DNA from 2 places in the Streptomyces sp. NPDC050264 genome. Region 2 is predicted to be linked to the other one. Evidence: riboswitches for the same ligand, from Rfam matches in the RefSeq annotation. Region 2 holds a riboswitch; the other holds the start of a gene.
What was found. A riboswitch is a leader RNA that binds a small molecule or an ion and turns the genes downstream of it on or off. The one in region 2 is predicted to bind glycine.

Region 1: another riboswitch for glycine. It lies ahead of gcvP (aminomethyl-transferring glycine dehydrogenase); the one in region 2 lies ahead of gcvT (glycine cleavage system aminomethyltransferase GcvT).

The regions. Positions count from the first base shown of each region.
Region 1 covers NZ_JBFAKV010000008.1:5,583-21,535, reverse strand. Annotated here, with positions in the region: gene AB0J02_RS16040 (PhzF family phenazine biosynthesis protein) at 112-921, shown strand; gene AB0J02_RS16035 (type II CAAX endopeptidase family protein) at 945-1,745, opposite strand; gene AB0J02_RS16030 (substrate-binding domain-containing protein) at 1,932-3,701, shown strand; gene AB0J02_RS16025 (glutamate-cysteine ligase family protein) at 3,719-5,239, opposite strand; gene AB0J02_RS16020 (hypothetical protein) at 5,774-6,358, shown strand; gene AB0J02_RS16015 (DUF5999 family protein) at 6,668-6,865, shown strand; gene gcvP (aminomethyl-transferring glycine dehydrogenase) at 6,929-9,814, opposite strand; glycine riboswitch at 9,999-10,094, opposite strand; gene AB0J02_RS16005 (PRC-barrel domain-containing protein) at 10,208-10,582, shown strand; gene AB0J02_RS16000 (DNA polymerase IV) at 11,112-12,470, opposite strand; gene AB0J02_RS15995 (MerR family transcriptional regulator) at 12,517-13,137, opposite strand; gene AB0J02_RS15990 (bifunctional nuclease family protein) at 13,330-13,803, opposite strand; gene AB0J02_RS15985 (MerR family transcriptional regulator) at 13,890-14,621, opposite strand; gene AB0J02_RS15980 (FHA domain-containing protein) at 14,649-15,590, opposite strand; gene AB0J02_RS15975 (DUF881 domain-containing protein) at 15,676-15,953, opposite strand, start outside.
Region 2 covers NZ_JBFAKV010000033.1:40,408-56,360, forward strand. Annotated here, with positions in the region: gene AB0J02_RS38695 (L-serine ammonia-lyase) at 1-832, opposite strand, end outside; gene glyA (serine hydroxymethyltransferase) at 1,010-2,275, opposite strand; gene gcvH (glycine cleavage system protein GcvH) at 2,282-2,659, opposite strand; gene gcvT (glycine cleavage system aminomethyltransferase GcvT) at 2,728-3,843, opposite strand; glycine riboswitch at 4,016-4,115, opposite strand; gene AB0J02_RS38715 (AAA family ATPase) at 4,310-4,942, shown strand; gene AB0J02_RS38720 (enhanced serine sensitivity protein SseB) at 4,980-5,762, shown strand; gene AB0J02_RS38725 (enhanced serine sensitivity protein SseB C-terminal domain-containing protein) at 5,881-6,672, shown strand; gene AB0J02_RS38730 (ABC transporter permease) at 6,954-7,958, shown strand; gene AB0J02_RS38735 (ABC transporter substrate-binding protein) at 8,074-9,843, shown strand; gene AB0J02_RS38740 (ABC transporter permease) at 9,990-10,991, shown strand; gene AB0J02_RS38745 (ABC transporter ATP-binding protein) at 10,988-12,085, shown strand; gene AB0J02_RS38750 (dipeptide ABC transporter ATP-binding protein) at 12,106-13,326, shown strand; gene AB0J02_RS38755 (M1 family metallopeptidase) at 13,487-14,881, shown strand; gene AB0J02_RS38760 (trimeric intracellular cation channel family protein) at 14,917-15,588, shown strand; gene AB0J02_RS38765 (chitinase) at 15,710-15,953, shown strand, end outside.

The sequences.
Region 1 (15,953 bases), on a different contig from region 2:
GCGGCGCGCCGCTGCTCGCGGGCCGGGGCGGGCGGAGAACCGGGGGAACCATGCCAGCCGCGCCGAATTGGCCTTGGCGGCGGCCCGGAGCCGTCGCCTACCGTCCCTGACATGCGTATTCGTATCGTCGACGCCTTCACCGACCGCCCCTTCGCCGGCAACCCCGCCGGCGTCCTGCTCCTCGACGCCTTCCCGGACGACACCTGGCTGCAGAGCGTCGCCGTCGAGGTCAACCACGCCGAGACCGCCTTCGCGCACCCGCTGCCCGAGGGCGGCGAGGCGGACTGGGCCCTGCGCTGGTTCACGCCCGGTACCGAGGTCGACCTGTGCGGCCACGCCACGCTGGCCACGGCCCACGTGCTGCACTCGACGGAGATGACCCGGGGCCCGGTCCGCTTCGCCACGCGCAGCGGCGTCCTCGTCGCCACCCCGCACGACGACGGCTCGCTCACCCTCGACTTCCCGACGGCACCGCTCACCGAGGAACCGGCGCCGGCCGGTCTCGCCAAAGCCCTCGGCGCACAGCCGCTCTCGGTGCACGACACCGGCCGCTCGGTCGGCGACCTGCTGGTCGAGCTGTCCGACGAGAAGACGGTCCGGGCCCTCGCCCCCGACCTCAAGGCGCTGGTCGGGCTCTCCGAGCGCGGCATCATCGCCACGGCCCGCGCCGAGGACCCTTCCCGGGGCTACGACTTCGTCTCGCGCTGCTTCTTCCCGGGCGTCGGGGTCGACGAGGACCCGGTGACGGGCAGCGCGCACACGGCCCTGGCCCCGTTCTGGGCGCACCGCGTCGGCCGCACCGACCTCACCGGTCTGCAGGCCTCGGCGCGCTCCGGCCTGGTCCGCGTAGGGCTGCGCGGCGAGCGCACCCTGCTCACCGGCAGCGCGGTCACCGTCATCGAGGGCACGCTCCACGCGTAGCCTTCGGGTTCAGGCGCCCGGGTTCAGGCGGTGGGCAGCCAGTCCACCTTTCCCGCGAGCAGCCCGTATCCGACGAACGCACCGATGTCCAACAGGGAATGGGCCACGACCAGTGGCCCGACCCGCCCCCACCGCCGGTACAAGTAGGCGAAGACGACGCCCATCGCGAGGTTCCCGAAGAACCCGCCGATGCCCTGGTACAGGTGGTACGAGCCGCGCAGCACGGACGACGCGACCAGCGCCGTGCCGGGCGTCCACCCCAGCTGCCCGAGCCTGCGCAGCAGATACCCGACGACGATGACCTCTTCGAGTACGGCGTTCTGCACCGCGGAGAGAATCAGTACCGGGTACTTCCACCACACGTCGGGCAGCGCCTCCGGCACCACCGTGAGGTTGAAGCCCAGGCCGCGGGCCGCGAGATAGAACGCGATGCCCGTGCTGCCGATCACGGCCGCGATCGCGGTGCCGCGTGCCCCGTCGAACCACGGCCGCGTCCGGTCGAAGCCGATCGTGCGCAGGCTCCCGCCCTCCCGCAGCAGGAAGTGCGCGACGAGCGCGACGGGTACGAGGGCGCTCGCGATCCCGAACAACTGCCACGCGAGATCGAGCCACGGCCGCCCGGGCGCCGCCGAGGCGTTGAGTGTCGCGGCCTGGTCCTTCAGACCACCCGGTTTGGTGACCGATCCGACAAAGCTGATCAGCGCGGACACGCCACTCGCACCGAGCGAAAGCCCCAATACGAGCAGCGTCTCGTCCCGCAAGAATCGTCGCGAGAGCCCCTCATGGGGAAAAGAACCGGCCACCGACCCCGCCTCCACCTGCACACCTGCCTTCACTTGAGTAATCCCGTCTCATCCCTCACGTCGTCCCACTAGGGTCTCGAATGCAGGTACGAAGATCGCGCGCGACAGGCCGGGGGGCGAGCGCCGCAGTCCGGCACACCTCTGCCTCCCTTGCTCCACCGCTTATATCGCAACTGCCTTTGCGGCTCAGGGAGAGGCTCCACCGTCATGGGACGTCACAGCAGCATGCCCGACGAGTACGGGACGGCCACGAGCGCCCCGCGGCCCCGGCCGCGAGGCCGCTCGGTGGCCATCGCGACAGCCCTCGTCCTCGTCGTCGCGGCAGGCACCGCCCTGGCCGTCCGCAGCGACCTGATCGGCCTCGGCGACTTCTGCGACGACACGGTGCACCTCGACGTCGTCGCCTCACCGGATGTGGCGCCCGCGCTGCGGGCCGCGGCCGACCGGGCCCGCGAGCAGAACATCACGTCGGACGGCGACTGCCTCGACGTCGCCGTCACCGGCCGCGAGTCGTCCCAGGTCGCCGACGCGCTACGGACCACGAAGGGCAGGCCGGACTACCAGGTGTGGGTGCCGGACTCGGACCTGTGGGTCCAGCGGGTCGAGCGGACCGGCAAGGCGACCCGGCTCACGACCGCCGGGAACGTCGCCGCGTCGCCGATCGGCGTCGGCATGGTGCCGTCGGCCGCGAAGGCGTTCGGCTGGCCCGAAAAGACGTACAGCTGGACGCAGTTGACGGGCGCCGCGATGGACGACGACAAGCTGCGCCTGGGCGCCGCGGACCCGGCCCGCAGCTCCACCGGCCTGCTCGCGCTCAGCAAACTGGCGGGCGCCGCGAAGAGATCCGCCGACGGCGACACCCGGGCCGCCGCCATGGCGAAGGTCCTCTCGCAGCGCACGTCCGACAGCGACGGGCAGTTGATGGACACGGTGGCCCGCGACGACTCCGGCACCGAGCAGGGCAACCCGCGCCGCAACCAGGCGGTGATCCTCTCCGAACAGGCCGCCTTCGCGCACAACGCCGGGGCCGGCGCCGGCAACCCCCTCGACCTCTTCTATCCGAAGGACGGCTCGCCCCAGCTGAACTACCCGTTCTCCCTCGTCGACGCGGACGCCCTGGCCACCGACGAGAGCCGCGCCGCCGTCCGCTTCATGACGCTGCTCGGCGCCCCGGACGGCCGGTCGATCCTGGAGAAGCACGGTTTCCGCACCGACGGCGGCGCCTCACCCGACGCGGTCGCCGAGCAGGCAGGCGCCCGCGCCCCGCAGCCGTACGCGGAGCCCACCTCACAGCCGCCGAGCGAGGAGGAGATCGAGGAGACCCTCGGCATGTGGACGATCACGGTGCAGAGCGCCCGCATCAGCACGGTCGTGGACGCCTCCGCCTCCATGGCGAACCCGGTGCCGGGCCGCGGCGAGTCCCGCATGGAGGTGACGAAGGCGTCCATGCTGGCGGCCCTGGCGACGTTCACCTCCGAGGACGAGATCGGCCTGTGGGAGTTCTCGACGCTCCTCGACGGCAACCGCGACTACAAGAAGCTGGTGCCGACCGAGCGGCTCGGCGACCGCGAGGGCTCCGGCACCCAACGCTCCCGGCTGACCGCCGCGTTCACCTCCCTCCAGCCGGTCCCGGGCGGGGCGACCGGCCTGTACGACACGACGCTCGCCGCCTACAAGGAGGCCACGTCGTCGTACAAGAGCGGCAAGTTCAACGCCGTGGTGGTGGTCACCGACGGCGTCAACGAGGACCCGGGTTCGGTCTCCCGCAGCAGCCTCGTGTCCCAGCTCCAGGACCTCGCCGACCCCGAGCACCCGGTGCCGCTCATCGCCATCGCCGTCGGACCGGACACCGACAAGGACGAGATCGAGCAGATCGCTGAGGCGACCGGCGGCTCGGGCCACCAGGTCAGCGACCCGGCCGACATCCAGCAGGTGATCCTCAAGGCCATCGTCCAGGCGGGCGCCGCGAGCGGCTGAGCCGGTTCGGCCGCGCTTCAGCCGAGCGGGACGGCGGGCTCCGGCAGCCCCACGGGCCAGGTGTGCACGGGCTCGCCCAGGTGCATCAGCTCGGCGTACCGGCGCGTGGTCGCCGCGAGCGCCGCGTCGCGCGCGAGGCCGCTCTCCAGCGCCCGGTGGTAGGTCGCGGCCTGCCACGCCGCGCCGTTGGTCCGTCGCGCGCACCGCTCCTCGATCACGCCGAGGTAGTAGTCGCGGTCGGCGGGTTCGACCCCCCACGCGTCGAGCCCGGCCGCCGCGAGCGGCAGCAGCTCGTCCCGTACGAGGGTGACGGCCTGCACCTGCTCGGTCCCGCCGAACCGCCCCCGGCGCGGCCACTCCAGGCGCGCGTCGATGCCGTGGCGGCAGGCGGCGTCGAAGTTGCGGGCGGCGGCGTCGAAGGAGAGCCGCGACCACACCGGCCGCGGGTCGTCGGCCAGCGTCCGTACGAGGCCGTAGTAGAAGGCGACGTTGGCGATGACGTCCGTGACCGTGGGCCCGGCGGGCAGCACGCGGTTCTCGACGCGCAGATGCGGGACGCCGTCGGCGATGCCGTAGACGGGCCGGTTCCAGCGGTACACGGTGCCGTTGTGCAGCACGAGTTCGGCGAGGTTCGGCACACCGCCCCGATCGAGCACGTCCAGCGGCTGTTCCTCGTCCAGGATCGGCAGCAGCGGCGGGAAGTACCGCAGGTTCTCCTCGAAGAGGTCGTACGCCGAGTCGATCCACCGCTCCCCGAACCAGGTCCGCGGCCGCACCCCCTGCGCCTGCAGTTCGGGCGGCCGGGTGTCCGTGGACTGCTGGAACAGCGGGGGCCGCGACTCCCGCCACAGCTCACGGCCGAACAGGAACGGCGAGTTGGCCCCCAGCGCGATCTGCACGGCGGCCACCGCCTGCGCCGCGTTCCACACATCGGCGAACCGGCCCGGTGTGACCTGGAGGTGCAACTGCACGGATGTACAAGCGGCTTCGGGCGCTATCGAGGAGGACGCGCAGGTCAGCCGCTCGACGCCGTCGATGTCGAGCACGAAGTCCTCACCGCGCGCGGCGACGATCGCATCGTTGAGCAAGGTGTAGCGGTCGACGTCCGACAGGTTCGCGGAGACGAGATCATCCGCGCCCAGCGTCGGCAGAATGCCGATCATCACGATTCCCGCGTCGACCTCATTGGCCTTCCGGTGGGCATAGCCGAGCCCGGTGCGCAGTTCCTCGGCGAGCTGGTCGAGAACGCGGCCGCCGAGCGGGTGCGGCGCAATGTTCACTTCCAGATTGAACATCGCGAGTTCCGTTTGGAAATCCCGGCTCGCGATTCGCTCGAGTACCTCCGCATTCATCATTCTCGGCGTCCCGTCGGGCCCGGCGAGATTCAGTTCGATCTCCAGTCCCATGAGATTCCTGGGCCGGTCGAACCGCTTCTCGTCCAGGAGTCGCCGGAGCCCCGCGAGACAGTCCCGCACCTTGTGCCGGTAGTCCCGCCGGTCGGCCAGATCGACCGCGCCGGCAACGACCTTCTCCCCCATGGAAGCTTCCCTCCTCGCATGGGCCGCCCGACGATCCGGCCGCGTGTCACGGTGGATGATGCCCATGCAATGTGATCGATAAGGCCCCGCGCGGACCCGCGGAACAGTACGCTCGATGCGGTTACCCGGGGGCACATTCCTTAGGCATGCCACGTTCCGTAGATAAATCTACGAACGGTTGGTGAAAAACGCCGACGAGAATCAGCCGACCGCCCGATCGGGCAACACCGAGGTCACGCGGCCAAAGCTCAAGAGAAATCGGATGGGCGCCGACAAAACGGCACGGGGACGACGGCTTAATAGCGCCTTGTGCACCCCATCCGCCTTGGTAGCGGAAACAACTTGTGAACACACGTCGTATAAACTTCGCGAACGAGACAGAGAGTTGGCGCCCGAGGTCCAGGCCCCCGCCCCCTCTGCCCCGCGTAACGCTGCGCACCCCGCGCACCCCGCAGACCCCGCAGCAGACAGCGCCGTCCGCTCGTCCCGCACCGCCCTCGCACCACGTGCCTGTCGAATGAGAGGCGACCCACCATGCCGCTGCATGTCCCCCCGGCGCCCGCGCCCGCCCTCCGCACTGTCCTCACAGCCCTAGGTTCGCCCACCGCCGTCCGTGAGGCCCGTACCCCTTCCCTGCGTGCCGCACAGGGACCAGCAAGTCCTGAACTCCCCTTGCCCGTCCACGTGTTGGACCGCATCACGGAAACCACCGGACCTTCGCGCGCCCGCCTCGCGGGCTGGCGCTTCCTCATCCGTATCGGGGATCGCGCGGTGGCCGCCGCCGACACGATGCTCACCCCGGACGGCTGGACCTTCTCGCACTTCTTCGAAGGCCCCTACGTCTCCTCCACCGAGCGCGCCCTGCGCCAGGCGGAATCCCTGCCCAAGCCCTACCAGCCACGGCTGCTCTCGGTCCCGGAGCTGTACATGCTCACCCTGTGGCTGCACGGCGACCACACCGCCGACGCCGCCAGCGGGCACCCTGCCGCCGACGACATCCTGATCCCGCTCGCGCCGGCGCCACCCGGCATCGCGGCCCACCGCCCGCACCGCGTGGCGGAACTGCTCCCGGTGCTCGCCCTTCGGCTGACACCACCACGGGCCGCCCTGCTCGCCTGACCCTGTGCCCCGCACCGTCCGCCGTCCGGTCGCGGGGCACAGCTCTGCCCGGCCCCGCCCCACCGGACTAGCCCACTCAGGCCACCCGGAACCACCCGAAGGGACAGTGCAGTTGGGATGAACCGTCCGCACGGGTGACGCGTCTTCATCCGGTGAGGACCGCTGCAACGAAATCCCTGCGGATTGACGCCCACAGGGCAACACTGGGTTCCGACCAACTGACAACGGGGGGCGGCCATGAACACGACTTCACGCCGCAGCACGGACACCAACATCATCGACTTGACTACGCAGCGAAAGAACCCATCCATGTGCCAGCACCAGCCATCGTGCCCGACAGCAGAATCCGCTGACCGGGAGGCCGCGCTCCCCGTGGCTCACCACCCGGAGCAGGGCTGGAGCCTCCTGTGCAACGGAGTCCTGCTCTTCGAGGACACCGGTGAGCTGCTCCCCAACGGCACCATCATCGCCCCGCACCGCCCACTGACAGTGGTCACGGCGGCGTAGCGGCCCAAAAGGGCGCGCGACCAGCCGTTCACCCCGGCCGGCCGCGCTGCCCCTCCCCGCTCCTTACGCCTCGTAGGCGTCCAGGGGCGGGCACGAGCACACCAGGTTCCGGTCACCGAAAGCCTGGTCGATGCGCCGAACCGGCGGCCAGTACTTGTCCGAAGCGGCGACTCCCGCGGGGAAGACACCTTCCTCGCGGCTGTACGCGTGCTGCCAGTCGCCGCCGAGCATCCCGGCCGTGTGCGGAGCGTTCCGCAGCGGGTTGTCATCCACCGGCCACTCGCCGGAGGCAACCCGCTCGACCTCCCCGCGAATGGCGATCATCGCCTCGCAGAACCGGTCGATCTCCCCGAGGTCCTCGCTCTCCGTCGGCTCGATCATCAGCGTCCCGGCGACCGGGAACGACATGGTCGGGGCGTGGAAGCCGTAGTCGATGAGGCGCTTGGCGATGTCGTCGACGCTGACCCCGGTCGCCTTGCTGAGCGGCCGCAGATCGATGATGCACTCGTGCGCGACGAGCCCGCCCGGCCCGGTGTAGAGCACCGGGTAGTGCGGTTCGAGCCGCTTGGCGATGTAGTTCGCGGAGAGCACGGCCACCTGCGTCGCCCGCTTCAGCCCCTCGCCTCCCATGAGCCGCACGTACGACCAGGAGATCGGCAGAATGCCGGCGGAGCCCCACGGCGCCGCCGAGATCGGCCCGACCCCGGTCTTCGGCCCGGCGGCCGGCTGCAGCGGGTGGTTCGGCAGGTGCGGCGCGAGGTGGGCGCGCACCCCCACCGGGCCGACGCCCGGACCGCCGCCGCCGTGCGGGATGCAGAACGTCTTGTGCAGGTTCAGGTGCGAGACGTCGCCACCGAAGTGCCCCGGCTTGGCCAGCCCCACCAGGGCGTTGAGGTTCGCCCCGTCGACGTACACCTGACCACCGGCGTCGTGCACGGCGGCACAGATGTCGGCGACGTGCTCCTCGAAGACCCCGTGCGTCGACGGGTACGTGATCATGAGGACGGAGAGCTGGTCGGCGTAACTCTCGATCTTGGCGCGCAGGTCCTCGACGTCGATCTCGCCGTCGTCGGCGGTCTTGACGACGACGACCTTCATCCCGGCCATCACTGCGCTGGCCGCGTTGGTGCCGTGCGCCGACGACGGGATGAGGCACACCGTCCGCTGCTCGTCGCCGTTGGCGCGGTGGTAGCCCCGCACGGCCAGCAGACCCGCGAGCTCGCCCTGCGATCCGGCGTTCGGCTGCAGCGACACGTTGTCGTAGCCGGTGACCTCGGCGAGCCGCTCCTCCAGTTCACGGATGAGCGTGAGGTAGCCCTGCGCCTGCTCGGCCGGCGCGAAGGGGTGCAGCTGCCCGAACTCGGGCCAGGTGACCGGCTCCATCTCCGTCGTCGCGTTGAGCTTCATCGTGCAGGAGCCCAGCGGGATCATGCCGCGGTCGAGCGCGTAGTCACGGTCGGCGAGCCTGCGCAGGTAGCGCAGCATCGCGGTCTCCGAGCGGTGCTGGTGGAAGACCGGGTGCGTCAGGATCTCGTCGCCGCGCAACACCGTCTGCGGCAGCACGTCCGCCACCTCGGCGTCCAGCGCCTCGATGTCCGCCTCGACACCGAACGCGTCCCAGACGACCCCGAGCCGGCTCCGCGTGGTGGTCTCGTCGCAGGCGATCGACACGTGGTCGGCGTCGACGAGCCGCAGGTTGACCCCGCCCTCGCGCGCCGCGCCGACGATCCCCGCGGCCGCGCCGGGCACCCGGACCGTAAGGGTGTCGAAGTACGCCCCGTGCACGACCTCGACCCCGCCCGCCGTCAGACCTGCGGCCAGCAGTGTGGCGTAGCGATGGGTGCGCTGTGCGATGGACCGCAGACCGTCCGGTCCGTGGTAGACGGCGTACATCCCGGCCATGACGGCGAGCAGGACCTGCGCCGTACAGATGTTGCTCGTGGCCTTCTCACGCCGGATGTGCTGCTCCCGCGTCTGCAGGGCGAGCCGGTACGCCTTGTTCCCGTCGGCGTCGACGGAGACACCCACGAGCCGTCCGGGCAGGGACCGCGCGAACTTCTCCCGTACGGCCATGTAACCGGCGTGCGGACCGCCGAAGCCCATCGGCACACCGAACCGCTGCGTCGTGCCGATGGCGATGTCCGCGCCCAGCTCGCCGGGCGAGGTCAGCAACGTGAGGGCGAGCAGGTCGGCGGCGACGGTGACGATCGCGCCCAGCTCGTGCGCCTGGTCGATCACGGGCTTGATGTCGCGCACGGCACCGGAGGCCCCCGGGTACTGCACGAGCACGCCCACGACACCGCGCTCGGCGACCTCGGCCGGAATGCCCTCGCTCAGGTCGGCGACGACGATCTCGACGCCGGTCGGCTCGGCCCGCGTCCGGATGACGGCGACGGTCTGCGGCAGCGCGTCAGCGTCCACCACGTACGCGCCGTCCTTGACCTTGCCGACGCGCCGTGACAGCGCCATCGCCTCGGCGGCGGCCGTGCCCTCGTCGAGCAGGGAGGCACCTGAGGTAGGCAGCCCGGTCAGCTCGGCGACCATGGTCTGGAAGTTGAGCAGCGCCTCGAGGCGGCCCTGCGAGATCTCCGGCTGGTACGGCGTGTAGGCCGTGTACCAGGACGGGTTCTCCATGACGTTGCGCAGGATGACCGGCGGCGTGAAGGTCCCGTAGTAGCCGAGCCCGATCATGGAGCCGAGCACCTGGTTGCGGTCCGCGAGGGCGCGAAGCTCCGCGAGCACCTCGGCCTCGGTCCGGGCGGCCGGCAGCTCCAGCGCCTCGGCGCTCTTGATCACATCCGGCACCGCGGCCGCCGTCAGCTCGTCGAGCGAGCCGTAGCCGACCTGCGCGAGCATCTTGGCCTGCGCGGCGTCATCCGGACCGATGTGGCGCTGCTCGAAGGGGATTCCCTGCTCCAGAGCGGAGAGCGGAGTTCGGTTGGCTGTCATTGCGGAGGCCTCCTGGTCATCGCGACCTGCGAGGGGCACCACGGCGTGCGTGCCCGGACGGCCTCCCCCTCTGTCATCTCAACCTGAGAGCTTCACCGGCCCGCCCCGCACGATCACGGAACACACCGGCTTTCACCGTCGGTGAGGGCGGAATACGTGCACCCGCCCTGCTTTCCAGAGTGACCTCGTCCGTGCGGTACAGGGGCCTGAGAGATTCCGGGGAGGATTTGCTCCTTCGGCGCCTCCGACAACTGCTCGGAGACTCTCCCGCACGGGGTCAGCAGCCGTCTGTCAGCCTACCAGCGGCCCCTTGACCCTCCTTTCGAGTGGCCGCCGTCCCCAATGTGCCCTTTCGTAGTCCTTACAGACGAGTTGCGATCATCTGGAGGGCCCGTGCTGACCGACGTCGATCCGCGCAACCTGATCGGCCGCAAGGCGTTCGACCGCAACGGAACCAAGCTCGGCACGATCGACGAGGTCTACCTCGACGACGCCACGGGCGTCCCCGAGTGGGCGGCGATACGCACGGGCCTCTTCAGCCGCGACGCCTTCGTCCCGCTGGAACCCAGCGAACTGATCGACGGCACCCTCCGCGTCCCCTTCGAGCGCGCCCTGATCAAGGACTCCCCGGACTTCGGCGTGGGCCGCCACCTCTCCCCCGAGCAGGAACTCCAGCTCTACCACCACTACGGCCTCGACATCACGGCCCCCCATTCCCCGGACATCATGTTCGGCCGCATCGCGGGCACGGAGGACGACCCGGCCTAGGGCCCCTGTCTTCAAACTCCCCTCGTCTCCCGGAGGGCGGCCCGGCGGCGTTCGGTGCGTGCGCTCTCGGCGGGCCGGGGGCAGGGCCTCGTACGGGGCGTACTCGGCTTTGCGCCCAGTGCGGCGAGAGTGCGTGCCGAACGCCCCCGGGCAGAGGTGAGTTCGAAGACAGGCCCTAGTCCCAATGCCGTTGCGTTACGGGCGATCTTGCCCTTCGTCGCCCCAGGCTCATGAACCGCCGTGACACGGTGGACTCCTGCGGTTCTTGAGAATGTCACCAGGATGCGCGCCGCGCCTGCGCTCGGGGGTGCACGCACCAAGATCGCGGCTAAGGCAACGGCATTGGCCCTAGGCCGTTTCTGATGGCTCTTGGTCGGGTGTAGGACTGATCGTCGGCGCAACGCGAGTCACCTCGTGATGAGCCGACTGCCCCTCCGAGCACGCCAGTGACAGGCATCTGACGGTTCCAAGAGCCGTCAGAAACGCCCTAGTCCGCATCGCGGCGACAGGACAGCCGGCGGCCCTGCCCCTAACCCCCCGGATCCACCAGCGGCAGCGGCTCCGCAGGCTCCAGCAGGGGGTCGTCGACCAGGAATGTCCGGACCCGCCCCGGACCCGTCGCGTACGGCGTCTCGAACCGCACCGTCACCCGCCCGAGCCCACTGCCCTGCACCCACCCCGGCCCGAACTCCGCATGCCGCACATCATGCCCGGCCATCCACCGCCGCTCGACCGGCTCGGCCACCACCTCGGCGACGGCCTCGACCGGCTCCCCCTCCTCGACGGCGTCCAGCGCGCCCCGGTCCTCCTCGGCGGCAGCCGCCTGCGCGAACAGGTCCTCCTGCGTGAAGTCCGCCAGGCCGCTCACCCCGACCCCGAGCAACCGCACCCCGCCCGTCGTGTCCACGGACTCCAGCAGCCGCGCGGCGGCCTCCCTGACCACCCCCGGATCGTCGGTCGGCCCCCGCAGCGTCTCGGACCGCGTCAGGGTGGAGAAGTCGTACCGCCGCACCTTCAGGACCACGGTCCGCCCCGACCGGTCGGCGGCGCGCAACCGCTCCACACACCGGTCTGCGAGCCGCCGCACCTCCGCACGGACCCGCACCCGGTCATGGATGTCCACGTCGTACGTGTCCTCGACCGACACGGACTTGGAATCCCGCTCGGCGACCACGGGCCGGTTGTCGTGCGCCAGCGCCATGGCGTACAGATGCCCGCCGTGCGACTTCCCCAGCAGCCGCACCAGCTCGTCCTCACCCGCCTCGGCGATCTCCGCGACGGTGAGGATCCCGGCCCGCCGCAGGTGGTCCCCGGTCGCGGGCCCGACCCCCGGCAGGATCCGCACGGACTTCGGGCCGAGCAGCGCCCGCTCGGTCCCCGGCCGTATCAGCACAAGCCCGTCCGGCTTCGCCTCCTCCGACGCGATCTTCGCCAGCATCTTGGAGGCGGCGAGGCCGACCGACCCGGTCAGCCCGGTCACCCGCCGGATGTCGGCCCGCAGCCGCACTCCGACGGCCTCCGCGGAAGCCTCGTCCCAGGCCGCCTCAACGGTCTCCAGATCAACGAACGCCTCGTCCAGGCTCAACGGCTCCACCAGCGGCGAAAGCTCCCGCAGCAGCCCCATCACCTGCTCGCTGACCTCCCGGTACAACCGGAACCGCGGCACCAGGTACGCGGCATGGGGAGCGAGCCGCCGCGCCTGCCCCATCGGCATCGCCGAGTGCACCCCGAACTTCCGGGCCTCGTACGACGCCGTCGCCACGACACCGCGGGGCCCGAGCCCGCCCACGACGACCGCTTTCCCGCGCAGGCTCGGCTTCGCCGCCTGCTCCGCCGAGGCGTAGAAGGCGTCCATGTCGAGATGCAGAATCGTCGGCGCGGATCTCACCCCACCGATGCTGCCCTACGCCACTGACAACGCGGCCGAACGGGCGTCATACAGCGCGGTTGCGCCGCCTCGCGAGTTCGTCCGAGGGGTTGTGGCCGACGAGGGTCTCACCGGTGTCCACCCGCTCCCCGTGCAGCTGCGACAGGGCGCTCTCCACGTCCCGCAGGACCACGCCCACCGCGATCCCGAAGATCCCCTGGCCGCCCTGGAGCAGATCGTGCACCTCGGCCGGTGACGTGCACTCGTAGACGGTCGCGCCATCGCTCATGAGCGTCATGCGCTCCAGGTCCGCAAGGCTGCGCTCGCGCAGGTGCTGCACGGCGGTGCGGATGTTCTGCAGCGAGACACCCGTGTCCAGTAAACGCTTGACGACCTTGAGGACGACGACGTCCCGGAAGCTGTACAGGCGCTGCGTCCCCGACCCGTACGCGGACCGCACACTGGGCTCGACGAGACCGGTTCTGGCCCAGTAGTCGAGCTGTCGATAGGTGATGCCGGCCGCCGCGCACGCGGTCGGACCCCGGTATCCGACTTCCTCGGACGCCGCTTGGCCGCTCTCCCCCGCCACCGCAGAGACCGCCTGCGGGCGCTGCGGAGTGAGATCGGCCGCGCTGCCGTGAAACGAGTACGGACCGCCCGTCGCCGTACCGTCGCCGCTGCTTCTCACGCCGACCTCCTCTTTGACCTGCCTACACGACGGTAGGCAGTCACAAGGGGTGCGTCAACGAACGCCACACTCGCCACGCCGAGTGATAATCACCCTAGGAGTGGTTTCCCGTATCCCACCGCGGGGAAAGGCTAGCCGAATGCGCCGAGGCGGCCGCCGCTGGGCGACCGCCTCATGGTCGTTTCCTGCCGATCACTGGCTGTTGGTACCGAAATCCTCGGGCGAGATCTGGTCGAGGAACTCGCGGAACTTCTCCACTTCGTCCTCCTGCTCGTCCGGGATCGCGATCCCGGCATCGTCCAGGACCCCGTCACTGCCGAAGATCGGCGTCCCGGTACGAAGCGCCAGCGCTATGGCGTCGGACGGGCGGGCGCTGACCTCGACGCCGCTCGCGAACACCAGCTCCGCGTAGAAGACACCTTCCCGCAGATCCGTGATGCGTACTTCGGTGAGCTCCTGTCCGACCGCTTCCAGCACGTCCTTGAACAGGTCGTGCGTCAGCGGACGCGCGGGGGCCATGCCCTGCTGGGCGAAGGCGATCGCCGTCGCCTCCCCCGGTCCGATCCAGATGGGGAGGTAACGGTCGCCTCCCACTTCACGCAGGAGCACGATCGGTTGGTTGGAGGGCATTTCGACCCGGACACCTACGACGTCGAGCTCGTTCACACAGCAACCCTAGGACGTGCCCGGCCGGTTTGGGTAGTCGGGCATGCGCCGAGGGCCGGGCCCACGGTGCTCACCTGCCCCTGCGATCAGGGCAGACGGACCCCGAGCGCGGTCTGGACAAGGGCCGCGTGCAGTCGCACGGTCAGCCCCGCCAGCTCCTTGGCCCGCGCCTGCGCGAGGGCCCTGGTCTGCGGATTACGGTGGACCTTGAGCGGCGCGACGACCGAGTCCACCAGGCCCGCCTCGCGGTCCGCGGCCGCCCGCATGAGCCGCAGATGCCGAGGTTCGATGCCGAACCGGCCCAGCTCTCCCACCAGCTCGGCGACCGATACGGCCGAGGCGTCGTAACCGCCCTCGGGCAACGGGACGATGAGCCCGTACGACTCCCACTCGTCGAGCTCCTCCTCCTCGATGCCCACGGCGGCGAGGAGCTCTTCCCGGCCGACGCGAGCGGCGGTGGGAGCTCCCTCGGCGCCGTCCGTGACGTCGCCGGGCCGCCCGGGAGCGGGTACGGGCAACGCCTCACCCGGCTCCAGGGCGTCGAGCTGCTCCTTGATGACCTTCAGGGGAAGGTAGTGGTCCCGCTGCATCCGCAGGACGTGGGCGAGTCGCTCGACATCGTCCGGGCTGAACTTGCGGTAGCCCGAGGGCGTCCGCTGCGGCTCGATGAGCCCCTCGGTCTCCAAGAACCTGATCTTGGAGATGGTGACCTCGGGAAACTCGTCGCGCAGCGCGTTCAGCACGGTGCCGATGCTCATCAGCCGACCGTCCACGGTGGCGGTGCCCGTTCCGGCACCGCCCCTCGGTGTGTGAAGCATGGACCTTCCTGAAGGTTCGCTGATGGGTCAGATACCTCGCTGGCTCGCGTAGAAGACCAGCCGGTACTTGCCGATCTGCACCTCGTCGCCGTTGTTCAGCGTCACGGAGTCGATGCGCTCACGGTTCACATACGTACCGTTGAGGCTGCCCACGTCGGACACGGTGAACGAGCCGTCCTGCTGGCGACGGAATTCCACATGGCGCCGCGACACGGTCACGTCGTCCAGGAAGATGTCGCTCTGCGGGTGGCGCCCCGCCGTGGTGAGGTCGCCGTCCAGGAGGAAGCGGCTGCCCGAGTTCGGACCGCGGCGCACCACCAGGAGCGCCGAGCCCAGCGGCAGCGCGTCGACCGCGGCCTGCGCCTCGGGCGACAGGGCCGGCAGCTGCGTCTGGCCGGTGGCCTCCGGGTCGTACGACTCGAGGCCCGAGATGGAGATCGTGGACGTCGTCTCCGACGGCCCCTCGGGCGTGATCCCGCCGCGCAGCGGGGCACCGCAGTTCGAGCAGAACCGGCTGTTCTCGCCGTTCCGGTTCCCGCACCTCGTACACACCAGGGCCGACATGGACGGATCCTCCTGCCGCGGCTGCCCCGCGGGGGCATGGGACGCGTACGGGTCGGAGTCAAACCCTCCACCCGTACTTGAGGTTGACGGTTCCCCGAAACCTATGCGGCCGGAACCGGCACGGTCAACAGACGACGCGCCCTGTCCGCCCGAATTGTCACCGCCGACCTGGTCCCGGAACAGCGGGCGCTCGCCCACCTGCGTCTCCGGCTCGTCTCCGTGGCGCGGCGCGCGATGACGGGCGTCGTCACGCGCACTCTTGCCGAACAACTTCGCAAACAACTTCACGGGCGATTCCCCTTGACCGAAACAGACCCGCCCGTGGGGCAGGACGAACCCTGACTGCCTACATCCGCGTACATCACTGACACGGACATCCTCACAACGTCCGTATCCGCCAAACAGTTTCCACCACGCACCCCGTCTCCGGTGCGCCGACCCCCCGCAACCTCATGCCCTTGCACGACATCCCCCATGTACCCGCGCCCCACTACGAGGACGACCGAGCGTAATCAGGCTGCTTCGCCGTCCGCAAGGCGTCCACGACGATCCTCTGCGAGCGACTCACAGCCACTGTGGCCTGCTCCTTCTCCAGCGTCTGCACCACGCCTCCGGGGATGTTGAGCGCCGGTTCGAGGTCCTGCGGCTTGCCGATGACCTTGAAAATGTACGGCTGGCCGACCTTGTGCCCGTCCACGCTGACCCCTTTCCCGCCACTCGCGTCCGTCAGGTACGTGTTGGCCACGACGCGAACGTCGTTCACCTGGA
Region 2 (15,953 bases):
CGTTCTCCTCGTTCACCGCCATCGCGTACAGCGTGATCCACTCCATGGCGTGCGCCAGCGGCTCGCCCTCGGCGCGCAGCTTGCGGGCCGAGCCCGCGGCCCGGCGGCGGACCTTGAGGCCGCCCGGCAGGATGCCCTCGCGGGACATGCCGCGCGACACGCACGCCTGCATCACGCGCCAGAGTTCGAGCAGCCCGGAGCGGATCTCGTCCTCGGTGCGCCAGGCCTTCTCGTTCTCCAGCATCAGCGCCGGGATGGACAGGCCCGTCTCGCGGGTGAGGCGCAGCAGCTCGTCGCCGGTGCGGAACGGGTACTTCAGGACGGTGTCGTCCGGCACGACCGGGTTCTCGCCGGCCACGGCATCCTCGTCGACGACGAAGCCGCCGCCCACCGAGTAGTACGTCTTGGTCAGCAGCTCGGCGCCCTCGGCGTCGTGGGCCCACAGCCGCATGCCGTTGGCGTGGTAGGGCAGCGTCTCGCGGCGGTGCAGGATCAGGTCGTCGTCGTAGGAGAAGGCGATGTCGTGCACGCCGAGCAGGTTGAGCCGGCCGGACGACCTGATCGTCTCCACCCGCTCGTCGGCGTGCTCGACGTCGACGGTGCGCGGGGACTCGCCCTCCAGGCCGAGCAGGACCGCCTTCGGCGTGCCGTGCCCGTGGCCGGTCGCGCCGAGCGAACCGTACAGCTCGGCGCGTATCGAGACGGTGTGGGCCAGCAGGCCCTCGTTCTTCAGGCGCCGCGCGAACATCCGCGCGGCGCGCATCGGGCCGACTGTGTGCGAGCTGGACGGGCCGATGCCGATCGAGAACAGGTCGAAGACCGAGATGGCCACGGTGAGGACTCCAATGGTGGGTGGTAGACGCCGTTGTCTGCCGGGTCGTGCGGATGTGCGGGAACGGGTTCAGGAACACGGGCGGGGCACCGTGCGCGCTGGATCCTTCTGTTTCCAGTGTGCGCGGTGCCCCGGAAGTGTGTACGTACGCAAGGGTACGTAACTGCGTCCAATTCCCTACAGGCCGGGGTACAGGGGGTGCTTCTCGGCCAGAGCGGTCACCCGGGCCTTGAGGGCGTCCGCGTCGTAGGACGGCTTGAGGGCCTCGGCGATCACGTCGGCGACCTCGGTGAAGTCCTCGGCGGTGAAGCCGCGGGTGGCGAGGGCGGGCGTGCCGATGCGCAGGCCGGAGGTGACCATCGGCGGGCGCGGGTCGTTCGGGACGGCGTTGCGGTTGACCGTGATGCCGACCTCGTGGAGGCGGTCCTCGGCCTGCTGGCCGTCGAGCTCGGAGTCGCGCAGGTCGACCAGGACCAGGTGCACGTCCGTACCGCCGGAGAGCACGTTCACGCCGTGGGCGCGGGCGTCCTCGGAGGTCAGACGCTCGGCGAGGATGCGGGCGCCCTCGATCGTGCGCTGCTGGCGCTCCTTGAAGTCGTCCGAGGCCGCGAGCTTGAAGGAGACCGCCTTCGCCGCGATCACGTGCTCCAGGGGGCCGCCCTGGAAGCCCGGGAAGACGGACGAGTTCAGCTTCTTCGCGAAGTCCTTCTTGGCGAGGATGATGCCGCCGCGGGGACCGCCGAGCGTCTTGTGCGTCGTGGAGGTGACGACGTCCGCGTGCTCGACCGGGTTCGGGTGCAGGCCCGCGGCCACGAGGCCCGCGAAGTGCGCCATGTCGACCCACAGGTACGCCTCGACCTCGTCGGCGATGCGACGGAACTCGGCGAAGTCCAGCTGGCGCGGGTACGCCGACCAGCCGGCGATGATCACCTTCGGGCGGTGCTCCTTGGCGAGCCGCTCCAGCTCGGCCATGTCGACCAGGCCGTTGTCGTCGACGTGGTACGCGACCACGTTGAACTGCTTGCCGGAGAAGTTCAGGCGCATGCCGTGCGTGAGGTGGCCGCCGTGCGCCAGGTCCAGGCCGAGGATCGTGTCGCCGGGCTTGGCGAGCGCGAAGAGGGCGGCCTGGTTCGCGGAGGCGCCGGAGTGCGGCTGCACGTTGGCGTACTCGGCGCCGAACAGCTCCTTGACCCGGTCGATCGCGATCTGCTCGGTGACGTCGACGTGCTCGCAGCCGCCGTAGTAGCGGCGGCCGGGGTAGCCCTCGGCGTACTTGTTGGTGAGGACCGAGCCCTGGGCCTCCATGACGGCGACCGGCGCGAAGTTCTCCGACGCGATCATTTCGAGGGTCGACTGCTGGCGGTGCAGCTCGGCGTCGACGGCCTTGGCCACGTCCGGGTCGAGCTCGTGCAGGGACGCGTTCAGTGCGGACTTTTCAGACATCTTCGGTCAGCTCCCGGAGAACTCGGTGTACTCGTCGGCGGTGAGCAGGTCCTTGGGCTCCTCGGAGATCCGGACCTTGAACAGCCAGCCGCCCTCGAAGGGGGCCGAGTTCACCAGGGACGGGTCGTCGACGACGTCCTGGTTGGCCTCGGTGACCTCGCCCGAGACCGGGGAGTACAGGTCGGAGACCGACTTGGTGGACTCCAGTTCGCCGCAGGTCTCGCCCGCGGTGATGGTGTCGCCGACCTCGGGGAGCTGGACGAACACGATGTCACCGAGCGCGTTGGCCGCGTGCTCCGTGATACCGACCGTGGCGACGCCGTCCTCCACGGCCGACAGCCACTCGTGCTCCTTGCTGTAACGCAGCTGCTGGGGGTTGCTCATGAGGCGAATTCTCCTGTACGCGGGACGGTGCTGGTGACAGTGGGGTGAGCGCTACGGGGTGGCGCGGGTTACTTCTGGCGCTTGTAGAACGGCAGCGCCACGACCTCGTACGGCTCATGCGTACCGCGGATGTCCACGCCCACGCCTGCCGTGCCGGGCGCGGCGAGCGCGGCGTCCACGTACGCGATGGCGATCGGCTTGCCCAGGGTCGGGGAGGGGGCGCCGGAGGTGACCTCGCCGACCACCTGGCCCTCGTGGACGACCGGCATGCCCGCGCGCGGGACGCGGCGGCCCTCGGCGACCAGGCCGACGAGCTTGCGGGGCGGGGCGGTCTCGGCGCGACCGGCGGCGGCCGTCAGGGCCTCGCGGCCCACGAAGTCGCCGTCCTTCTCGAACTTCACGACCCGGCCGAGCCCCGCGTCGAACGGCGTCAGCTCCGTGGTCAGCTCGTGCCCGTACAGCGGCATGCCCGCCTCCAGGCGCAGCGTGTCGCGGCAGGACAGGCCGCACGGGGTGAGGCCGTACTCGGCGCCCGCCTCGGTCAGCGCCTGCCACAGCTTCTCCGCGTCGGCGGGGGCGACGAACAGCTCGAAGCCGTCCTCGCCGGTGTAGCCGGTACGCGCGATGAGCGCCTCGACACCGGCGACGGTGCCGGGCAGACCGGCGTAGTACTTCAGCCCGTCCAGGTCGGCGTCCGTGACGGACTTCACGATGGCGGGGGAGTGCGGGCCCTGCACGGCGATCAGCGCGTACGCGTCCCGGTCGTCGCGGACCTCGGCGTCGAACCCGGCGACGCGCTCGGTCAGGGCGTCCAGGACGGTCTGCGCGTTGCCCGCGTTCGCGACCACCAGATATTCGGGGGCCTCGGTCTCACCGAGGCGGTAGACGATCAGGTCGTCGAGGATGCCGCCGTCCGCGCGGCAGATCATGGTGTAGCGGGCGCGGCCGACACCGACCGTGGCGATGTTGCCCACGAGCGAGAAGTTCAGGAACGCCGCCGCGTCCGGTCCCGACACCGTGATCTCACCCATGTGCGACAGGTCGAAGAGGCCGGCCTTCGTACGCACGGCGTTGTGCTCGTCGCGCTCACTGGCGTACCGCAGCGGCATGTCCCAGCCGGCGAAGTCGGTCATCGTGGCGCCCAGCGAGCGGTGCAGGGCGTCGAGTGCGGTGGTACGGGTCATGGTGCTGCTCCCGGGCGTGACGGCGATGGCGAGGGGTCCCCCGTGGCGGAGGTTCCTCCCCATCTGTCATCGGAACCTGAGAGGTTCGCCCCGACCACGCGTACTGGTGGTCATGACTTGCACCTTGGGTGGGACCGCCGGACTGGCCGGGCGGCCCGCTTTTCAGATGTGCCTCGCCCGCGCGGTACGGGGCCTGAGAGATTCAAGGGAGGAACTTGCTCCTTCGGCGTCCGGGTACACGTACGTGTCCGGAACTCTCCCGCGCGGATTCGAACGGCCGGTATGCGGTTGTGTGCGTGTGGCGCGCACATCATTGCACGCCCGCGGAACGGGGAAACCTCTTGTAGGGCATTACCTTCTCTTTACACTTGGTGAGAAGAGTGGCGTGACCGGAACGGGGAGGACGATCACGGTGCACAAGGCAGTCGTGGGCGCGTACGGGACGACGGCTTCGGCCGGGTCGGCGGTGGTGCCGGGAGTGCCGGGGGTGCGTGCCCCGCGGCAGCGTTCGGTGCGGGACCTGCGAGGGCGCGATGGCCGTACACCGCACCGGATCGGCTTCGCGGCGGGCGACTTCGTCGTGCTCTCCGGACTGCCGGGCAGCGGCAAGTCGACCCTGATGCGGCGGGCCGTCACGGTCGTGCGCATCGACTCGCAGGACACCCGGGAGCGCTGGGCCGCCCGGCTGCCCCGCCGGGTGCCGTACGCGCTCTACCGCCCGCTGGTCCGCATCGCGCACTACGTGGGCCTGCGGCGGGCGATGCGCTCGGGCGCCAGCGTCGTCGTGCACGACTGCGGCACCCAGGCCTGGGTGCGCCGCTGGGTGACCCGCGCGGCCCGGCGGCGCGGCGCCTCCGTCCACCTGCTGCTCCTCGACGTGCCGCCGGACACGGCGCTCGAAGGGCAGCTGGAGCGCGGCCGAGGGGTGTCGCGGTACGCGTTCGCGCGGCATCGTCGGGCGGTGGGCGCCCTGGTGACGTCGACGGAGCGGGGCGATCTGCCGTCGGGGATCGAGTCGGCGGTGCTGCTGGACCGGGCGGCGACCGACGCGCTCGGCGGGATCACGTTCAGGGAACAGCCGTCCGGGCCCGGGGAGTAGCCCGCCCGTCCGGACGTTCGCGTTATCGTCGGCGGCTATGGAGCACCCGGCGCATCACGAGGACGCACACCCCCACCCCCACCCCACGCGGGGCTGGCCGGCGAACGAGCTGGAGGAGGTCCTCGCCGCGGCACTCGGTGTCGAAGGGGCGGGCGCCCGCATCGTCGAGGTCCTCGGCCGCAGCCCGGTCTGGATACCCCTGCCACAGGGCGGCGGCACCGCGAGCCGCGACCTCGACCTGCCGACGCTGGAGATCGAGGGCCAGGTGTACGTGCCCGTCTTCAGCTCCGAGCAGCAATTCATGCAGGTCACCGGCGGCCGCATGGACTGCACGGTGGCCCCGGCCGTCGAGTTCGCGCGCGGACTGCCCGCCCAGGTCGGGCTCGCCGTGAACCCGGACGGCGCGGTCGGCATCCCGCTGCCCCCGGCCGCCGTCGCCGAGCTGGCCCGCAGCGGCCGCACCCCGCTGGACGGCCCGGCCACCGGCGGCCGCGTCGTGCTCTCCGAGCCGGACTGGCAGCACGACCCGGTGGACTTCCTGGCGGCGGTGCGCGAGGAGTTCGAGGCGACCGGCACCGTACTGAGCGCCCGCCGCTGCCTCGCCGTCGTCGAGGACGCGACTCCCTCCCTGTTCGTCGGCGTGGAACTGAGCCAGTGGGAGGGCGCCGCACGCGATCTGCCGCTGGACGCGCTGGGCCGTGCGCTCGGCCGGGCACCGGTCGGCTGGCCGGTGAACCTGGTCTTCCTCGACGTCACGCAGGACCCGGTCGCCGACTTCCTGCGCGCACGCGTACGTCCGTTCTACGCGCGGGAACGGTGACGCCGTCCGTCAAGTCGGTGTCAGGAACGCCGCTTAAGCTGGTTTCATGACCTGACCGGGCGGCGCTGTGCCCTCCGGTCACGGCGGAACACGGACGTTCACGAAGGGGCGGTTACGGGTGAGTGCGTCGGGCACGGCCGCGGCCGGACAGGTCGAGCACATGCTGCGCCAGGTGACCCCCGGGCGCTACGACGCATACGAGGCGCTCCTCGCGGCCCTCGCCGCCGGACAGGTCTGGATGCTGCTCTGGCACGGCCAGGCCGGCTCGCCCGACGCCCAGTACGGGAACATGGACGTCGACGGTTTCTCCTACGCACCCTGCGTGACGTCCGCTCAGGAACTCTCCGCGTCCGGCTGGTCCCGCGCCTACGAGGTGGTCGGCGGGGTCGACGCGGCCCGCACCCTCTACCCCGACCACTACGGCCTGTGGCTCAACCCGCACGCCCCCGGCGGCGGAGTGGGCGTGCCCTGGCTCGACCTGCGCCGCATCGCGGGCGGGCTCGACCGGCAGCCCGCCGGGCCGATGCGGCTGGCCGAGCCGACCATCGAACTCCCGCAGTTCTACGCGCTGCTCGCGCAGAACGCGCACCGCACCACCGCGATCCGCTCGCTGCGCCGCGCCTGGGTGCAGCCCGCGATCGGCGTGCCGTACCTGGCGATCGGCCTCGACGTGTACGACACGGCGCCCGCGTCGGTGGACGCGGTGCGCGCGATGATGCAGCAGTCCGTCGCGGCGGTCCCGGAGGGCCTGCCGGTCTCCACGGTGGCCATGTCCGACGCGTACGACCCGGTGGCGATGTGGCTGCGGGCGAACGCCCGGCCGTTCTACGACCGTGAGGCGCATGCCGCGCCGGCGGCCCCGGCCGGTGGCGGGTACGGATATCCGCCGCCGTACGGCGCTTCGTACTGACCACGGTCTATGGGCAGTTGTGGGCCCAATGTCCGAGCTGGCGCCACTAACGACCCAACTGCCCAACGTCCGCACCCCGTTCACAGCCGTCCGGATAACGGAACACCCCTGACAGCATCACGTTTAGGCATCCTTTCCCCGTCAAGTCTGGCAACAGATCGCACACAGGTTGAAGACTCCGGCAGCAAGGGGCTTCGCCTCTTTGTACGACGGACTGAATCACGCCGCTACAGCGGCAAGTGTGGGCCGGTCACCGCCGGTTGAGAGGGGTCCTTGCCACGATGACGGCACCATTGCACGACACGACTGCGGAAGCGGATCCGACCGCCGCGGTCGACGCCGCCGCGAGCGCGCCCGGCCGCAAGGTCGAGGGCCGGTCGCTGAAGCAGATCGCCTGGAACCGCCTCAAGCGGGACAAGGTCGCCCTCGCCGGTGGCATCGTTGTCGTCTTCCTGATCCTGGTGGCGGTCTTCGCGCCGCTCATCGTGAGCCTTCTCGGCCACCCGCCGAACCAGTTCCACCAGGACAAGCTGGACCCCCTGACGAACCTGCCCACCGGCTCCCTGGGCGGTGTCAGCGGCGACTTCCTGTTCGGCGTCGAGCCGAACAAGGGCCGCGACGTGTTCAGCCGCATCGTCTACGGCGCCCGCATCTCGCTGCTCGTGGCCTTCCTCGCGGCGATCCTCGCGGTGGCGCTCGGCACGCTGTTCGGCATCATCGCCGGCTACTTCGGCGGCTGGGTCGACGCGCTGATCAGCCGCGTCATGGACGTGCTGCTCTCCTTCCCGCAGCTGCTCTTCATCATCTCCCTGGTCTCGGTGCTCCCGGACGACCTGCTGGGCCTGACCGGCAGCGGGGTGCGCATCGCCGTCCTCGTGATGGTCATCGGCTTCTTCGGCTGGCCGTACGTCGGCCGCATCGTCCGAGGGCAGACGCTCTCGCTGCGTGAGCGCGAATACGTGGAAGCGGCCCGGTCGTTGGGCGGCGGCTCGCGGCACATCCTCTTCCGGGAGCTGCTGCCGAACCTGGCCGCGCCGATCGTCGTCTACATGACGCTGATGATCCCGACGAACATCCTCACGGAGGCCGCGCTCAGCTTCCTCGGCGCCGGTGTCCGGCCGCCCACGGCGTCCTGGGGCGGCATGCTCCGCGACGCGCTCGAGACGTACGAGCACGACCCGATGTTCATGATCTTCCCGGGCGTCACGATCTTCATCACCGTCCTCGCGTTCAACCTCTTCGGCGACGGGCTGCGCGACGCGCTCGACCCCAAGGGGTCCCGGTAAAGCCACAGGCCCGACAGGTCTGTACCGAACTGCCCCTGCCGCACTGTCAGGTGGCTCTACTCCATGGTTCTCCGGCAGCTCTGCCCGGGACCGCGATCTCGGAGGTTACGAGAAAATGCCCACAAGTTCCCCGAAGCGACGGCTCGCCGCTGGCGCGGCCCTCGTCGTCGCGGCGCTCGTGTCGACCACGGCGTGCGGCGGCGGTGACGGCGACTCCAAGGACTCGTCGAAGGGCGCCGGTTACGACGCGGCGTACAACAAGATCGCCAACGCCTCCACGAAGAAGGGAGGCACGCTGAAGATGGTCGGCAAGCAGGACCTGGACTCCGCCGACCCGCAGCGCGCCTACTACGGCATGTCGTGGGACTTCATGCGGTTCTACACGCGTCAGCTGGTGACGTTCGCGCCGAAGGCGGGCGCCGCCTCCACCGAGCTGGTCGGCGACCTCGCCTCCTCCACCGCGAAGGTCACCGACGGCGGCAAGACCTACACGTACACCCTGCGTGACGGCGTCACGTGGGAAGACGGTTCGCCGATCACCTCGCAGGACATCAAGTACGGCATCGAGCGCATCTGGGCGACGGACACCATCACCGGTGGTCCGCAGTACCTGAAGCAGAACCTGGACCCCAAGGGCGAGTACAAGGGCCCCTACAAGGACAAGTCCAAGGACAAGCTCGGCCTGAAGTCGATCCAGACGCCGGACGCGAAGACCATCGTCTTCAAGCTGCCCAAGGCCAACGGTGACTTCGAGCAGTTCCTCGCCATGCCGTCCGGCTCGCCGGTGAAGCAGGAGAAGGACACGGCGACCAAGTACACCCAGCACCCGTTCTCCTCCGGCCCGTACAAGTTCCAGTCGTACAAGGCCAACAAGAAGATCGTGCTGGTCCGCAACGACAAGTGGAAGAAGGCCTCGGACCCGATCCGCGCCGCGCTTCCCGACAAGATCGACGTGACGATCTCCGCCAACCTGGAGGAGAACGACAAGCGCCTCATGGAAGGCGACTACGACGTCGACCTGAACGGCACCGGCATGACGCAGTCGGGTCGCGTCACCGCCGTGCAGGACCACAAGGACAGCGTCGACAACATGCGGACCTCGTTCGTCCGCTACGTCGCCCTGGTCCACACCGCCAAGCCGTTCGACAACGTCCACTGCCGCAAGGCCGTGTTCTACGCGACGGACTTCGCCGGTCTGCAGCAGACCCGCGGTGGCCAGCTGGCCGGTGGCGAGATCGCCAACTCGACCCTGCCGGTCTCCATCAAGGGCCACAGCGACTACGACCCGTACGGCGTCCTCGCCCGCAAGGGCAAGCCGGACGTGACCAAGGCCAAGGCCGAGCTGAAGGAGTGCGGCAAGCCGGCCGGCTTCTCCACGAAGATCACCGCCCGTAACAACCAGCCGGGTGAGGTCGACACCGCCGAGGCGCTCCAGGAGCAGCTCTCCAAGGTCGGCATCAAGCTCGAGGTCGACTCCCTCGACGGCGCCGAGACCTCCGCGATCACCGGTTCGCCGAAGGTCGTCAAGGAGCGCGGCTACGGCATGACGATGAGCGGCTGGGGCCCGGACTTCCCGTCCGGCCAGGGCTTCGGCCAGCCGCTGTGGGACAGCCGGTTCCTGTCGGACACCGGTAACTACAACGAGTCCCAGATCAAGGACAAGAAGATCGACGGTCTCTTCGACAAGGCGATCGCCGAGACCGACGCCGAGAAGGCCGGGAAGATCTACGAGGAGCTCGACCACCGGATCCTCGACCAGGCCGACTGGATGCCCTTCATCTACGAGAAGAACATCACCTGGCGTGGCCCGCGTCTGACCAACGTCTACATGTCCGACGCGTACAACGGTCGCTACGACTACGCCTCCCTCGGCGTCGTCAAGTAACACCCTTTCCGGGCAACGGAGTCGATCCGTTGCCCGGATCTGGACCTCCGCCGCCGAAACCCGCCAGTCCGAAGGGCAGGTGATGGCCCCGGGCGCCGACCGGGAACTCCCACAAGGAGTTCCCGGCCGATGCCGGGCCGCGCACAGTGCTTGCTTATCTCATCCGGCGCCTGTTCGCCGTTGTCATCATGGTGCTCGTCGTGCTGCTCGCGACGTTCACCATCTTCTTCATGCTGCCCAAATGGGCGGGTCAGGACGTAGCCGTCCTCTTCGCCGGCAAGGCAACCGGAGCCGAGCAGCTCGCCGGTATCCGGGTGAAGCTCGGCCTGAACGACCCCGTGCTCGTTCAGTTCTGGGACTTCGTCAAGGGCATCCCGCTGGGCCGCGACTACGTCAACGGCAATGACGTGACCCACTGCGGCGCCCCGTGCTTCGGGTACTCCTTCCGTACCGAGGAGCCCGTCTGGAACACCCTCAAGGACGCGCTGCCGGTCACCCTGGCGCTCGCCGCCGGTGCCTGCGTCCTGTGGCTGATCGCCGGTGTCGCCACCGGTGTGCTGTCCGCGCTCAAGCGCGGCACCATCTGGGACCGTTCCGCCATGACCATCGCCCTCGGCGGTGTCTCGCTGCCGGTCTTCTTCACGGGCATGGTCGCGATGGGCGTCTTCGTGCACAGCCTCGGCTGGGTGCACATCGCCGACAGCCTCTCCACCGAGGATTCCATCGGCACCTGGTTCGAGACACTGATCCTGCCGTGGATCGTGCTCGCCTTCCTCAACGCCGCGATGTACGCCCGCCTCACCAGAGCCACGATGCTGGAGATCCTGGGCGAGGACTACATCCGCACCGCGCGCGCCAAGGGACTCGGCGAGTCCGCGGTCATCACCCGGCACGCCCTGCGTTCCGCGATGACCCCGATCCTCACCGTCTTCGGCCTCGACCTCGGTGTGCTGCTCGGCGGCGCCGTGCTCACCGAGTCCACGTTCAACCTGCCGGGTCTCGGCCTCGCGGCGGTCCAGGCCATCAGCAACAAGGACCTGCCCGTGATCCTCGGCGTGACGCTGTTCGCGGCTCTCGCGATCGCCGTCGCCAACCTCGTCGTGGACCTTCTGTACGCCGTCATCGACCCGCGAGTGAGGCTGGGATGACCGAACTGCACAAGACCGGTGCGGCGGTCGGAGAACCCGTCGCCGCCCCGGCCGCTCCCAAGGCCTTCCTCGAGGTCCGCGACCTCAAGGTGCACTTCCCGACCGACGACGGTCTGGTCAAGTCCGTCGACGGGCTCTCCTTCAAGCTGGAGAAGGGCCGCACCCTCGGCATCGTCGGCGAGTCCGGATCGGGCAAGTCCGTCACGTCGCTGGGCATCCTCGGCCTGCACACCGCGGGCCAGTACGGCCGGCGCAAGGCGCAGATCAGCGGCGAGATCTGGCTGGACGGCACCGAGCTGCTGACCGCGGACCCCGACAAGGTGCGCAAGCTGCGCGGCCGCGACATGGCGATGATCTTCCAGGACCCGCTCTCCGCGCTGCACCCGTACTACACGATCGGCAAGCAGATCGTGGAGGCGTACCGGGTCCACCACAACGTGGACAAGAAGACGGCGCGCAAGCGGGCCATCGAGATGCTCGACCGGGTCGGCATCCCCCAGCCGGACAAGCGTGTCGACGCCTACCCGCACGAGTTCTCCGGCGGTATGCGCCAGCGCGCGATGATCGCGATGGCGCTGGTGAACAACCCCGAGCTGCTGATCGCCGACGAGCCGACCACGGCCCTCGACGTGACGGTGCAGGCGCAGATCCTCGACCTGATCCGGGACCTGCAGAAGGAGTTCGGCTCGGCCGTCATCATGATCACGCACGACCTGGGCGTCGTCGCGGAGATGGCCGACGAACTCCTCGTCATGTACGGCGGCCGCTGCGTCGAGCGCGGTCCGGCGGGCAAGGTCTTCTCCACACCCCAGCACCCGTACACCTGGGGCCTGCTGGGCTCGATGCCGCGCATCGACCGGGAGCAGACCGACCGGCTCACCCCGGTCAAGGGCTCCCCGCCCAGCCTGATCAACCTGCCGAGCGGCTGCGCCTTCAACCCGCGCTGCCCGTACGCGGACATCCCCAAGGACAACATCACCCGTCGCGAGCGCCCCGAACTGCACCAGATCGGCACCGGTCACTACTCGGCCTGCCACATGTCGGCCGAGGAGCGGGAGCGGATCTGGACCGAAGAGATTGCGCCGAAGCTGTGACGGACGCCAAAGGACCCGAGATGACGATCCCTCAGCAGGCGGGCGACGCGCCGGCCACCTCAACGGATCCCGCCAAGGGCGAGCCGCTGCTCAAGGTCGAGGGACTGGTCAAGCACTTCCCGATCAAGAAGGGGCTGCTCAAGCGGCAGGTCGCCGCGGTGCAGGCCGTCGACGGGCTCACCTTCGACGTGCGCGCGGGGGAGACCCTGGGTGTGGTCGGTGAGTCCGGCTGCGGCAAGTCGACGATGGGCCGGCTGATCACGCGGCTGCTCGAACCCACCGCCGGGCGCGTCGAGTTCGAGGGCACCGACATCACGCACCTGGGCACCACTGGCATGCGGCCGCTCCGCCGCGACGTCCAGATGATCTTCCAGGACCCGTACTCGTCGCTGAACCCGCGCCACAACATCGGCACGATCGTCGGGGCGCCATTCAACATCCAGGGCGTCAAGCCCGAGGGCGGTGTGCGCAAGGCCGTACAGGATCTCCTCGAGCGCGTCGGGCTCAACCCCGAGCACTACAACCGCTACCCGCACGAGTTCTCCGGCGGCCAGCGCCAGCGCATCGGCATCGCCCGCGCGCTGGCCCTGCGCCCGAAGCTGGTGGTCGCCGACGAGCCGGTCTCGGCCCTCGACGTGTCGATCCAGGCCCAGGTCGTGAACCTGCTCGACGACCTGCAGGACGAGCTCGGCCTGACGTACGTGATCATCGCGCACGACCTCTCGGTCATCCGGCACGTCTCGGACCGCATCGCGGTGATGTACCTCGGCAAGATCGTGGAACTCGCCGACCGCAACGACCTCTACTCGACGCCGATGCACCCGTACACCAAGGCGCTGCTGTCGGCGGTGCCGGTGCCGGACCCGAAGCGGCGCGGCATCAAGAGCGAGCGCATCCTGCTGCGCGGCGACGTCCCCTCGCCCATCGACCCGCCCGCCGGCTGCCGTTTCCACACGCGCTGCTGGAAGGCGACGGAGGTGTGCGCGACGAAGGAGCCCCCGCTGCTCCAGCTCGGCACCGGCCACCAGGTCGCCTGCCACCACCCGGAGAACGCCCCGGACCAGGCCCCCGAGGACACCAAGCTGCTCTCGGTGGCGAAGGAGGCGATCGACGTGGTGACGGTCCCGGCACCGGCCGCGGTCGTGGAGGAGCCGTCGGAGGAGACGCCGTCGGAGGCGGCACCGGAGGCACCGGACGCGTCGGTGGCACCGGAGACGCCGGAGGAGCCCGAGAAGAAGTAGCCCGCTGCGGGGGGCCTGCCGCACGAGCCGCGGCGGCCCCCCGGTGGATCTCCGCGGCGCCGCCGCCCAACATGACCCAGAAGGGTCATGTACACGTCGTGCCCCCGAACGGCAGTGTCTCCGTGTCCGATACACCGGAACACGTTCGAAGGGACGCCCCATGGCTCTCTCCCGTTCGGCACGCCTGGCCGCGCTCACCGTCGCGGCCGCCTCCTTCTGCCTGATAGCCGCCTCCCCGGCCCCCACCCCCGGCGCCGACGGCATCGGCGACCCGTACTTCCCCCAGCTCGGCAACGGCGGCTTCGACGCCCGTCATTACGATCTCGACGTCGCCTACAACCCCGACACCGACCGCCTCGACGGCCGTACGACCCTCACCGCGCGCGCCACCCAGAACCTCTCCTCCTTCGATCTCGACCTGCAGAAGCTCACGGTCACCCGGGTCGAGGTGGACGGCAGACGCGCCGACTTCACGCGCACCGCCGACGAGATGACGGTCACCCCGCGCGGCTCGATCCGCGAGGGCCACACCTTCCGCGTCGCCGTCACCTACGGCGGCGTCCCCGAAGCGCTCAGCGGCCCGATCGTCTTCGGCTCCGACTACGGCTGGATGAAGACCACCGACGGCGTCTTCGTCGCCTGTGAGCCGAACGCCGCCTCCACCTGGTTCCCGTCCAGCGACCACCCCTCGGACAAGGCGACCTACGACATCCGCATCAAGGCGCCCAAGGGCCTCACCGGCGTCTCCAACGGCCGGCTGGTCGACACGTACGACACGAAGGGCGGGCAGACCGTCCACCACTGGCGCGAGTCGAAGCCCATGGCGACCTACCTCGCGACCGCCAGCATCGGGAAGTTCGACGTGAAGAAGGGGCGGACCCCGGCGGGCACTCCCATCTACGTCGCCATCGACCCGGTCCTCGCCGACAGCAACAGCGTCGACGTGTACGCCGTGACCGCCGAGGCCACCGACTACTGGTCCCGGGTCTTCGGCCCCTACCCCTTCGAGGAGACGGGCGCGGTCGTCGACGACATGCCGCAGGCCGGCTTCTCCCTGGAGACCCAGTCCAAGCCCAGCTACTCGGCCGTCCGCAACGAGTCGACGATCGTGCACGAGCTGGCCCACCAGTGGTTCGGCGACTCCGTCTCCGTCGAGCAGTGGAAGAACATCTGGCTCAACGAGGGCTTCGCCACGTACGCCCAGTGGCTGTGGGCGGAACACAAGGGGACCCAGTCGGCCCACGACTCCTTCCTCGCGGGCTACAACTCCCGCCCGGCCACCTCCTCCTTCTGGCAGACGAAGGTCGGTGACCCGCAGCGCGACACGATGTTCGCCTCCGCGGTCTACCAGCGCGGCGCGATGACGCTCCAGGTGCTGCGCGAGCGCATCGGCGACAAGGCGTTCTTCAAGCTGCTGCCCGCCTGGACGAAGCTGCACCGCTACGGCAACGCGCGGACGTCCGAGTTCATCGCCCTCGCCGAGCGGATCTCCGGTCAGCGGCTCGACGGTCTCTTCGACACCTGGCTGTTCACGACGGGCAGGCCGAGCCTGTAGCCGGGTTCCGGCCGCCCGGCAGGTAAGAATGTCGGGTGATCCAGGAACTGTTCACCCCCTCCGTCCAGCATTGGCTCGACCTCATCGGCATCTTCGTGTTCGCGATCTCCGGCGCGCTGATGGCCGTACGCAAGAACTGGGACGTCTTCGGCATCGTCGCGCTCGCCGAGGCCACCGCGCTGGGCGGAGGGGTGTTCCGCGATCTGGTCATCGGTGCCGTGCCCCCGGCCGCCTTCACCGATCTCGGCTACTTCGTGACCCCGATCATCGCCGCGTTCTTCGTCTTCTTCCTGCACCCCGAGGTCGAGCGGACCCAGCTCGCGGTGAACGTCTTCGACGCGGCGGGCCTCGGCCTGTTCTGCGTCACGGGCACGACCAAGGCGTACGACTACGGGCTCGGCCTCACCGCGTCCGCCGCGCTCGGCCTCACCACGGCGGTCGGCGGCGGCGTGCTGCGCGACATCATCGCCAACGAGGTGCCGTCGCTGGTCCGCTGGGACCGCGACCTCTACGCGGTCCCCGCGATGGTCGGCGCCGGGATCGTGGTCCTGTGCATCAACTACGACGCCCTGAACGGCTTCACCAGCGCCGTCGCGGTCCTCACCGCGTTCCTTCTGCGGCTGCTCGCCATGCACTACCACTGGCGCGCTCCCCGCGCGTGGAACCGCAGGTCGGCCGCGGTGGACGTGACGGAGGAGACGCCGTAGCGGGGCGGGCCTCCAACTCCCTTTTCCCGTTTGTCTCTTGACGCCCAACGGCCACACGAGTTAACTCACGTGCTGAATTAAGTCTGGACCAACCTTCCCTCCCCCCACGCTTGGAAGGCCCATGAGAACTCGTACCCGGCTCATAGCCGTGGCCGCCGCGACCGCCGCCGTCGCGGCAGGCGCCCTCTTCACCACCGCCCAGGCCGACCCCGCCCCCGCGGCCGCCCCGCAGGCCGTGGCCCCCTACCTCTACAACGGCTGGGGCGACCCGCCGGACCCCGCGGAGGTCCAACAGGCCACCGGCGTCCGCTGGTTCACCCTCGCCTTCGTCCTCGACGCCGGCGGCTGCACCCCGGAGTGGGACG